Linked DNA regions of Chroogloeocystis siderophila 5.2 s.c.1. Each later gene encodes a partner of the first gene's protein in a complex. Links are inferred from orthologs where the notes say so. Each region holds a gene or a part of one and is shown in the gene's direction. Other genes may lie near its edges.

Region 1 (4,126 bases):
ACTCAGTCAAGGCGTTGATGGATATCACGAATGGTACTGGGGCGAAGGTTGGGTACAGTCGTCTTTAGCAGGCGTATCAGTTTTACCGCTCAATTTGGCACAAACTATGAGCCTACTCAGTCTACGCCAGTTTTTAGCAACTAAAGCATGAATCGCAAATGCTTTTTGACTTTGCTTTGGGGCTATTCAAAGCAAGTTTTGAGTTTTAAGTTTTGTTAGCGTAGCGGTGGACAGGGTTTGTCTAGTAGCGAATTTATTCGCACTTGCATTCTATGTAGAATCTCTGGTCTTGAGATTTCGCAGTGTAGTATTTTCTAGGTTGTTGGCTTGACCACTAGCACTGAACAATGCGCGCTTTCGACAACTTGACTACTTACTGAGCCTTGAATAATTCGCTTCACACCTTGTAAACCGCGACTGCCGATCGCAATTAAATCAGCTTGGTAAATATTCGCAATCCGTACAATCTCTTCCGCCGGATCGCCGCTGACAATCTCAACTTGACTTTCTCCAGGTAACTTATCTCGATAGGCTGCGATCTGCTTTTCTATGTTTCGGTAGGGTATTTCCGCTGCATAGGCGTGAGGTAAGTCAGCCGCCATGTCGAGGTCAGATACTGGTGGCGGAATCACGTGACAAAGGATAATTTGGCTATCAGGTTGCAGTTGCAGTTCTTGTACAGTTTGAATGACTTGTTCTGAAAGGTCTGAACCATCAAGAGCGACCACAATTGTTTTTAACACAGGCTCATCTCCTTTGTGCTGCGCTGAGGTTAAGACTTTGGCTTTTCTCCATCTTCCATTCCCCAAGTATCACTTTTGGGCTGCGTCCTTAAGCGTATCGATGCAGCATGAGATGGCAATCCTTCAGCTTTTGCGAGGACTTCGATTATTCCTGCAACTTTTTGCAGCGCGATCGGTGAATACTGAATGAGGCTAGAGTGTTTTAAGAAAGTCTCCACACCTAAAGCTGACGCATAACGTGCGGCTCCTGAAGTTGGTAACGTGTGGTTTGGTCCTGCTAAATAGTCTCCTACAGCTTCTGGTGTAGAGGAACCTAAGAAAATCGCCCCAGCATGACGAATTTTTTCTAGCAACTCCCAAGGTTCTGCGATTTCAAGTTCTAAATGTTCTGGCGCAAACTCATTTGACAGTTCCGCAGCTTGCTCTAGCGAATCGACAATCACAATTAAGCCATAATGCGCGATCGCTTTTTCGGTTAAAGTTCGGCGTGGATGATTTTCTAATTGTCGCTCGACTTCAGCTTGTACTTTTTTTGCTAATTCCGCATCCGTCGTCAACAATATCGCCGCAGCGAGTGGATCGTGTTCGGCTTGTGCTAACAAGTCAGCGGCGACATAAGTTGCGTTCGCGGTTTCGTCTGCAATTACCAGTACCTCAGAAGGTCCGGCTAGCGAGTCAATCCCGACAGTTCCATAGACGAGTTTTTTTGCCAACGTGACATAGATATTACCTGGTCCTGTAATAATATTTACCTTGGGTATCGTTTCTGTGCCATACGCTAATGCCGCGATCGCTTGCGCCCCTCCTACGCGATAAATTTCTTCTATCCCAGCTTCTTGCGCTGCCACCAACACTGCTGGATTAATTGATTTGCCTACGCCTGGTGGTGTCACCATAACTCGCCGTGGCACTCCTGCGACTTTTGCCGGAATCGCATTCATCAGCACCGTGCTTGGGTATGCGGCTCTACCACCAGGCACATATAACCCTGCTCTGTCTACAGGCGTGTAGCGTTTGCCTAAGACAACATCATCATCGCCAAAATGAACCCATGATTTGGGCACTCGTTGACGGTGAAATGCTTCGATTTGACGACAAGCAAGCTTAATCGCATCCAACAGTTCTTTCGACACTTGCTGATAAGCCGCATCTAATTCTGAACCGCTAACGCGTAGCTCTTCTTGTTTCAGGTTTTGGTGGTCAAATTCTGCTGTGTAGTGCAGTAAGGCTCGGTCGCCTTGGCGCTTCACTGCTTGAAGCACTTCCCGCACCGTCGCTTCTTTGTGAACCACTTGGTCATCGTGGGTGCGATCGCAGATGCGTTGTAGCTCTGCTCGTACCTCGGCTTGCTGAGTAATAATTCGCAGCATGAAGTTCGGACTGTGGCTTTCTAGGAATTACCAAATCGAGTACAGATTATTTATATCGCTTAACCCCAATTAGAAGGCAAAGCTAAGCTATACTCGTTTCTCTAGCTTAACCTGGATTTTCCGGATAATCGCAATATTGCTAAATTGAATGCTATATTAGTACATCTAGGATTTTGTCTTTATAACTTTATTGTTTTCCTGGGTTTAACTGTGGCGAATACAAAATCTGCTATCAAGCGTATCAAAATTGCAGAACGAAACCGACTCCGTAACAAAGCTTACAAATCGGCGGTGAGAACTTTGATGAAAAAATACTTAACCGCTGTCGATATCTATGCTGCCAATCCTACTCCAGAAGCAAAGCAGGAAGTGCTTTCGCATATGGCAGCAGCTTACAGCAAGATTGATAAAGCTGTAAAACGTGGCGTATTACATCCCAACAATGGAGCTAGAAAAAAATCGCGTTTGGTTAAACGGTTGAGACAGCACGAACAAGCAGAAGCAACAGGGAACTAAGCGATCGGGAACAGTAGAAAGTTTCTCTTCTCTAACCCCCACCCCCTAGTCTCTTTAAAAATGCAACTCATAGATTCTCACGTTCATCTCAACTTTGATGTGTTTGAACCAGACTTGCCAGCCGTGCGAGCGCGCTGGCAGGCTTCTGACGTGGTGCATTTGGTACACTCATGCGTAGAACCAGCAGAATTTGCTAGTATTCAATTACTAGCAGAAAAAATTCCTGAGTTGAGTTTTGCGGTCGGCTTACATCCCCTCGATGTGGATAAGTGGACAGCAGACACAGCCTCTCAAATTGCCTCCTACGCTCGTTTAGAGCGTCGAGTTGTGGCAATTGGTGAAATTGGGCTAGATTTCTACAAAGCAGAGAACCAAGCACAACAAAAAGAAGTGTTAGCGCAACAGTTGATGATCGCAGACGAGTTAGACTTACCTGTAATTATCCACTGCCGCGACGCAGCAAACGTGATGCGCGATATCTTACAAGATTTTCGGCAACAGGGTCGTCAAATCAAAGGAGTTATGCATTGCTGGACGGGGAACCCAGAGGAAACACAGTGGTTTCTCGATTTAGGATTGTATGTGAGTTTCAGTGGTATAGTCACATTTAAAAATGCTAAGCAAATTCAAGAGTCAGCAAAAATGGTCTGGAGTGATCGCCTGTTAATCGAAACTGACTGCCCGTTTTTATCTCCGGTTCCTAAAAGAAGTCAAAAGCGTAATGAACCAGCGTTTGTCCGTTACGTAGCTGAAGCCGTAGCAAGTTTACGCGGCGTGACCTTAGAAGAGATAGCTACGCAAACAACAACAAACGCTTGCAAGTTATTTGGACTTTCTGTCTAGATTTCATGTCAACGGCTAAAGCTAGCACATTTCAGTTGAAGTTGGCAAAAGCTGTCAGAAAAACGCCATAATAATATTTAATGAAGCAAATATGAATTTATTTTTCAGGCAGTTGCGCATTATTCACGAGTCTGGACATTTAAATACCTTAGTGAGCGCTCATCTAAAGATAAGATTAACTGAAGTTGCACGCAATTGCTGCTAAGGTGTGACTTTATGGCGGCAGAGTCTAATCGTTAGACTCGTTCGACTTTGATACATCACTCTTCAAAAGCATACAGCAAATCAGGAAAATTGATTTCTTTTGTGGGTCAAGACCCACTTTCCTAACGAAAGGAGTGTCATGCGACAGACCAAAACGAAATACCCAAAACTTGATGCCTAAGAACAAATACTAGCGATCAGGCTTAGAATGTTCAAGCCTATTGATGTTGTAAGTAACCAACCACTGAACGGAGACCTCAAGCTGTTATGGCAATATCAACCATAGCTCTAAATCAGAGCCTTGTTGCTTCAAGAGTGATGCAGCCCTGCTACCGAGCTTAAGCTTATACCTTTGTGTTTATTGTACAAACAATGCAATCAAAAGGGCACAATTTCTTCTACAGTGCTTGTCCCTTAGCTGTTGACCACAACAGGTAGTGTATGAGGATC
Region 2 (5,523 bases), on another replicon or contig:
TTTGATGCATCAGGTCCCATTCCGGCAGAACGTTGGGCAGCAATTCTTAATAGCTATCTTCCTCAAGACATCTTGATTCGCGGTTCTGCTGCTGTTGAGAGCGACTGGCACGCTCGGTTTGATGCCAAGTGGCGACGTTATCGCTATACGCTCTATACCGATGCCCGACCTAACTTGTTTGTTCAGCCGTTGAGTTGGCATTATTACTATGCGAACTTAGACGAAAATCTGATTCGGGCTGCGTTACAGCCGTTACTTGGCAAACATCACTTAGCAGCTTTTCATCGCGCAGGGTCGCGTCGCAAGCACTCATGGGTAGAAGTCCAAGCAGTAACGTGCAATCGCCAAGGACCATTTATCCATATAGAAATTCAAGCAGATGGTTTTTTATATGGAATGGTACGGTTAATAGTAGGATTACTTGTCGATGTGGGGAAAGGTAGCTTATCACTTGAGAAATTCACTGAGCTTTGGCAACAGCAACGCCGCGAAAATGTGAAATATGCGGCTCCACCCCAAGGCTTATGCTTACTCCGCGTTGGCTATAGCGATTTTCCTTTTCCTCCAGAAGTTTGGTATGACACCTTACCGCAGTTGGTGCTACCAGATACAAACTACGTTTCTTCCGTAGGGGACAAAGGCAAGCGCTAGACCAAGTACTCTCTTCAAATGTCAACACTTAGATGCTTCAAATGAGCTTGTAAACAAAATCATACACCATTGATTTATTTGTTAGTTGAAATTTAAAGGACACGAAAACACCCATGAACAAAACATATATTCCAGCACAAGATACCATCGAACGCGAGTGGTATGTTGTCGATGCAACTGACCAGCGCTTGGGCAGATTAGCAACTGAAATCGCCATGATTTTGCGCGGTAAAAATAAACCAGAATTTACGCCACACATGGATACAGGCGGCTTTGTTATTGTTGTTAATGCTGACAAAGTGATTGTTACTGGGAAAAAGCGCAGCCAAAAGCTCTATCGTCGCCACTCAGGACGTCCTGGCGGGATGAAAACAGAAACCTTTGCTCAACTGCAATCGCGACTACCAGAGCGCATTGTAGAACACGCAGTTAAAGGAATGCTGCCTAAAAATAGTTTAGGACGTCAATTATTTACCAAGTTAAAAGTTTACGCAGGCGCAGAACATCCGCACCAAGCACAACAACCAAAAGAAATTAAAATTCAGACAATACCAGGAGAGCAAAACTAATGCAAGCAACAGATACGACAAGCGATCGCGTGATGTATAGAGGTACTGGTCGCCGTAAATCTTCCGTCGCCAGAGTCCGTTTAGTCCCTGGCGATGGACAAATGATTGTTAACGGTAAACCAGGCGATTTATATTTTCAATTCAACCCCAATTACCTCGCAGTCGCTAAAGCCCCGTTAGAAACCTTAGGGTTAGAAAATGAATACAACATCTTAGTGACGGCGCACGGTGGTGGCTTAACCGGACAATCCGATTCAATTCGTTTAGGTGTCGCCCGCGCTCTGTGTCAACTCGATCCAGAAAACCGTTCGCCACTAAAGTCTGAAGGCTATTTAACGCGCGATCCCCGTGCAAAAGAGCGCAAGAAATACGGTTTACACAAAGCACGGAAAGCTCCTCAGTTCTCCAAGCGATAAAAATTATCAGCGATCAGCTTTTGGAGGTTTGTTGCTCGTCAATATGCTGAGCGCTGAAGGCTAAAAGCTACAATAGATATAAGCAATTACAAAGAAAACAGACAATGGCAAAATCTGATATTCATCCGCAGTGGTATCCTGAAGCAAAAGTTTACTGTGATGGTGAACTTGTTGCGACTGTTGGTTCAACTAAACCCGAACTACACGTTGATGTGTGGTCAGGTAACCATCCTTTCTATACAGGTACGCAAAAGATTATCGATACCGAAGGTCGAGTAGAACGGTTCCTACGGAAGTACGGCATGATGGAAGCCGACTCTACAGGCGACGATAAGAAAAAGTAGCCAGGCTAGATAGTCGAACCGGATACTGTTTTGTGACCTTCTACTATCTTGCTAAAGCGATCGCACTTTATGCCTGAAACTTATCTGCTAAACAAACTCAAATCTGTCGAGCAAACTTTTAACGAACTCACCCGCCGCCTTGCTGACCCTGATATTGCTAGAGATCCTGGCGAATATCAGAAAGTTGCTAAGGCACGTTCTTCATTAGAAGAAGTTGTGACGACCTATGAAACCTGGAAAACGACTCAAGACGAGTTGGTAGGTGCTAGGGAAGTCATGAAAGAAGCCAATGGCGACGCAGAATTACAAGAAATGGCAGCACTGGAAGTCGCCGAACTCGAAGAACAGCTAGAACAACTAGAAGTTCGCTTAAAAATCTTGTTGCTACCACGCGACCCTAACGACGAAAAGAACACCATGCTGGAAATTCGTGCGGGTACTGGTGGTGATGAGGCAAGTATTTGGGCGGGTGATTTGGTGCGGATGTACTCGCGGTATGCAGAAAGCCAAAACTGGAAAGTTAAGTTGATTAGCGAATCGCTCGCAGAAATGGGCGGCTTTAAAGAAGCCATACTAGAAATTCAAGGCGATCAAGTTTATAGCAAGCTGAAGTTTGAAGCAGGAGTACACCGCGTCCAGCGCGTTCCAGTAACTGAAGCAGGCGGAAGAGTCCACACATCAACAGCTACCGTAGCCGTAATGCCAGAAGTTGATGATGTCGAAATTGAAATTGACCCGAAAGATATTGAAATGACCACAGTGCGATCAGGTGGTGCGGGTGGACAAAACGTCAACAAGGTGGAAACGGCGGTCGATCTATTCCATAAACCTACGGGAATTAGGATTTTCTGTACCGAAGAACGCAGCCAGTTGCAAAACAAAGAACGCGCAATGCAAATTTTGCGAGCCAAGCTGTACGAAATGAAGCTCCGCGAACAACAAGAGGCGGTGACTTCAATGCGGCGATCACAAGTCGGTACAGGATCGCGTTCGGAAAAAATCCGTACTTACAACTACAAAGATAACCGCGTCACTGACCACCGCTTAGGACAAAATTTCTCTTTGGCTCCAGTTCTAGAGGGAGATTTAGAACCAATGATTCAAGCTTGCATCTCGCAAGATCAGCAAGAACGTTTAGCAGAATTAGCTGCTTCTGGTACAGGTTCGTAGTTAAGATAATTTGTACAATAAGCGTGCCTATTGCCATAACAGCTTGAATGTAGTCAGTTTTGGCAAGGGTATATGTTTCGCGCTCTGATTTAAAATGTTTGGCTAATTGACGTTTTAAATCAGTATATTGTTGGGCTTCTTCGGAGTGCGATCACAAATAATCTTGAAATGATACACGTTCCCATGAAGTACTATCTGCCTCAACTATTATATGCAGGTGGTGAGTGCGCTGTGAACCATAAGGTGGCATTCCTTTCACTACGAAAGAACATTCACTCAGGAAGGGGATCTTCTTATCCTATGCTTCCCTAATGCTTCTGGTAGCGGAAGGTGATGCCTAGCTTCTTCTAAAGGATGCATGCCCACTAAAAGATCGATAATTGGTTTTGCAGCTAATCCAGGAAATGCTCCTCAGACTTGCCAAATTGCTGCGATCAATGAGGGTCGTATTCCACAATAATAATTTCATCCATGAAATAAACACTAGGGGTTTGGGAATGCTAAACCTCTAGTGTTTATCCCTAATTTAATTATTAAAATCCTCTTTTATCGATTGTTAAACTGCTTGCGTGACCAATTTCATCCGCAGCAGGGTCTTGTGAAGGGGTACTATACTCTGATTCAATAACATGAAATGGTCCTTGTCCGAGCGTCACAAACGCAAAACCATTTTGATTTGTTGTTAACTTTTTACCTCTGTACTCTACAGTAGCTCCCTGTTGTGGTGCGCCTCTATATAATACAAGCACTTTTAGAGTTCCTCCCGCGCCCACAGTAAAAGGATCTTGCTGCGGGATAATTTCTAAAGGTAAACCAAACCACAACGAAACTAATCCTGATGATTCATAAAAAGCTTTTGCATACTTATAAGTATGAACAACATTAGTTTGTTTGTTGTTAGCTGCTAGTGCATCAGGTCGAAAAACATTGATATAATTATCGTCTTTAACAACAAAGTAGCCATTATTGTGGCGAGCCGTTAAAGCAACAATTTTCCCTTGCGGAACTAGGGTAACACCGTTATATCTGCGTTGCACTGAAAGCTGAACAGGAAAGACTGCTTTATCGTAAGCTCTAGCTCCTTGGAACTTAATTGAATCGTATGGGTCTATCTTGTTAAGTTCTGGATGACCATATAATATCTTTAATTCGCCTGGTTTATCCCCTTTGTCAATCCAAATACTATGCGCAAAAGCAGGTTGAATCAATAGCGGAAGTAGTGTCGCACTTAGCACTAACTCTTTTAAAAACTTGATCATTTGAGTTTCCTAATAAGTTTGTATTGCGTACTTGTCTCATATACTTCATTATTTATGAGAATGATAATCAAGCACTAAAGCTATAAATAAACCGTGTGTTAATCGCAAGACAATCCCTGGGTAGGGTATTTATTTGTTAGTTGTAAAATAAATAAATAAAACTTCAAAAATAATGATACAAATCAATTATTTTTATAAATTAAATACCTGTTTATCTTTTTTTAATTTTGTTTTTATTATTCATATTGTACTCAATTGAATATCTACTCGTAACAATTATTGAATAAATGAAGATGAAGCTATAAAGAAATAATTGCTGTCTATAAAAATCTATCAATTTGATAGTTGATATTGAAAGATTACTTAGGTAAGGTGCAGGCGATCACCAAAATTGGGCGCTGTCAGCAGGCAACAGAGGACAGTCAATTTAGTATTAGCCAAATTTTAGGATTAAATTTTGTTACGATTGGAAGCGACGACTCGCGATCGCCTTTCTGCGCATGGAGACTTTGAATGCTGAGACTAGAACATATCAGTAAAATCTACCCTACCGGTGAAGTGCTTAAAGATGTTAATTGGGAAGTCAAAAGTGGCGATCGCATCGGTTTAGTAGGAGTTAACGGTGCAGGAAAATCGACTCAACTCAAAATCATTGCTGGCGAAATTGAACCAACAGCAGGAGAAGTGATTCGTCCAGCAAGTTTGCACGTCGCTTATCTTACACAAGAATTTGAAGTCGATCCTGGGCGCACTGTCCGCGAAGAATTTTGGACAGTCTTTAAGCAAGCAAATGAAGTGCAACAATCGCTCGTACAGGTACAGCGTGATATGGAAACGGCGACGCCAGAAGAGTTAGAGCGCTTGATTCACAAGCTTGATCGCCTGCAACGTACCTTTGAAGCATTAGACGGTTATGGACTCGAAGCGCAAATCGAGAAAATTCTACCAGAAATGGGCTTTGAGCCAACCGATGGTGATCGCTTAGTGAGTTCTTTTAGTGGCGGTTGGCAAATGCGCATGAGTTTAGGCAAAATTCTGTTGCAAAAGCCAGATTTGTTGCTGCTCGACGAACCGACAAACCATTTAGACTTAGAAACTATTGAGTGGTTGGAAA

Evidence for each region. The genes of interacting proteins can lie anywhere in the genome.
Region 2: rpsT (region 1) and rpsI share a complex: the UniProt entries of both Bacillus subtilis proteins name them as parts of the 30S ribosomal subunit. The link is inferred for Chroogloeocystis siderophila 5.2 s.c.1 from one-to-one orthologs.

The regions. Positions count from the first base shown.
Region 1 is NZ_MRCC01000010.1:116,813-120,938, reverse strand. The notes cover bases 1,191-3,976. They hold rpsT (30S ribosomal protein S20), read left to right. Parts: upstream 1,191-2,323; coding sequence 2,324-2,629; downstream 2,630-3,976. Other genes in these bases: NIES1031_RS13570 (TatD family hydrolase), read left to right, coding at 2,690-3,472; hisD (histidinol dehydrogenase), read right to left, coding at 1,191-2,113. In the rest of the region: NIES1031_RS13590 (hypothetical protein), read left to right, coding at 1-151; NIES1031_RS13585 (universal stress protein), read right to left, coding at 315-743; more of hisD, read right to left, coding at 773-1,190. UniProt on the Bacillus subtilis protein: Binds directly to 16S ribosomal RNA.
Region 2 is NZ_MRCC01000006.1:17,332-22,854, reverse strand. The notes cover bases 1-2,927. They hold rpsI (30S ribosomal protein S9), read left to right. Parts: upstream 1-1,219; coding sequence 1,220-1,636; downstream 1,637-2,927. Other genes in these bases: prfA (peptide chain release factor 1), read left to right, coding at 2,050-2,927; rpmE (50S ribosomal protein L31), read left to right, coding at 1,741-1,980; rplM (50S ribosomal protein L13), read left to right, coding at 765-1,220; truA (tRNA pseudouridine(38-40) synthase TruA), read left to right, coding at 1-651. Also shown: more of prfA, read left to right, coding at 2,928-3,150; NIES1031_RS08130 (DUF4198 domain-containing protein), read right to left, coding at 3,684-4,409; NIES1031_RS24250 (hypothetical protein), read left to right, coding at 4,761-4,922; NIES1031_RS08125 (ABC-F family ATP-binding cassette domain-containing protein), read left to right, coding at 4,923-5,523.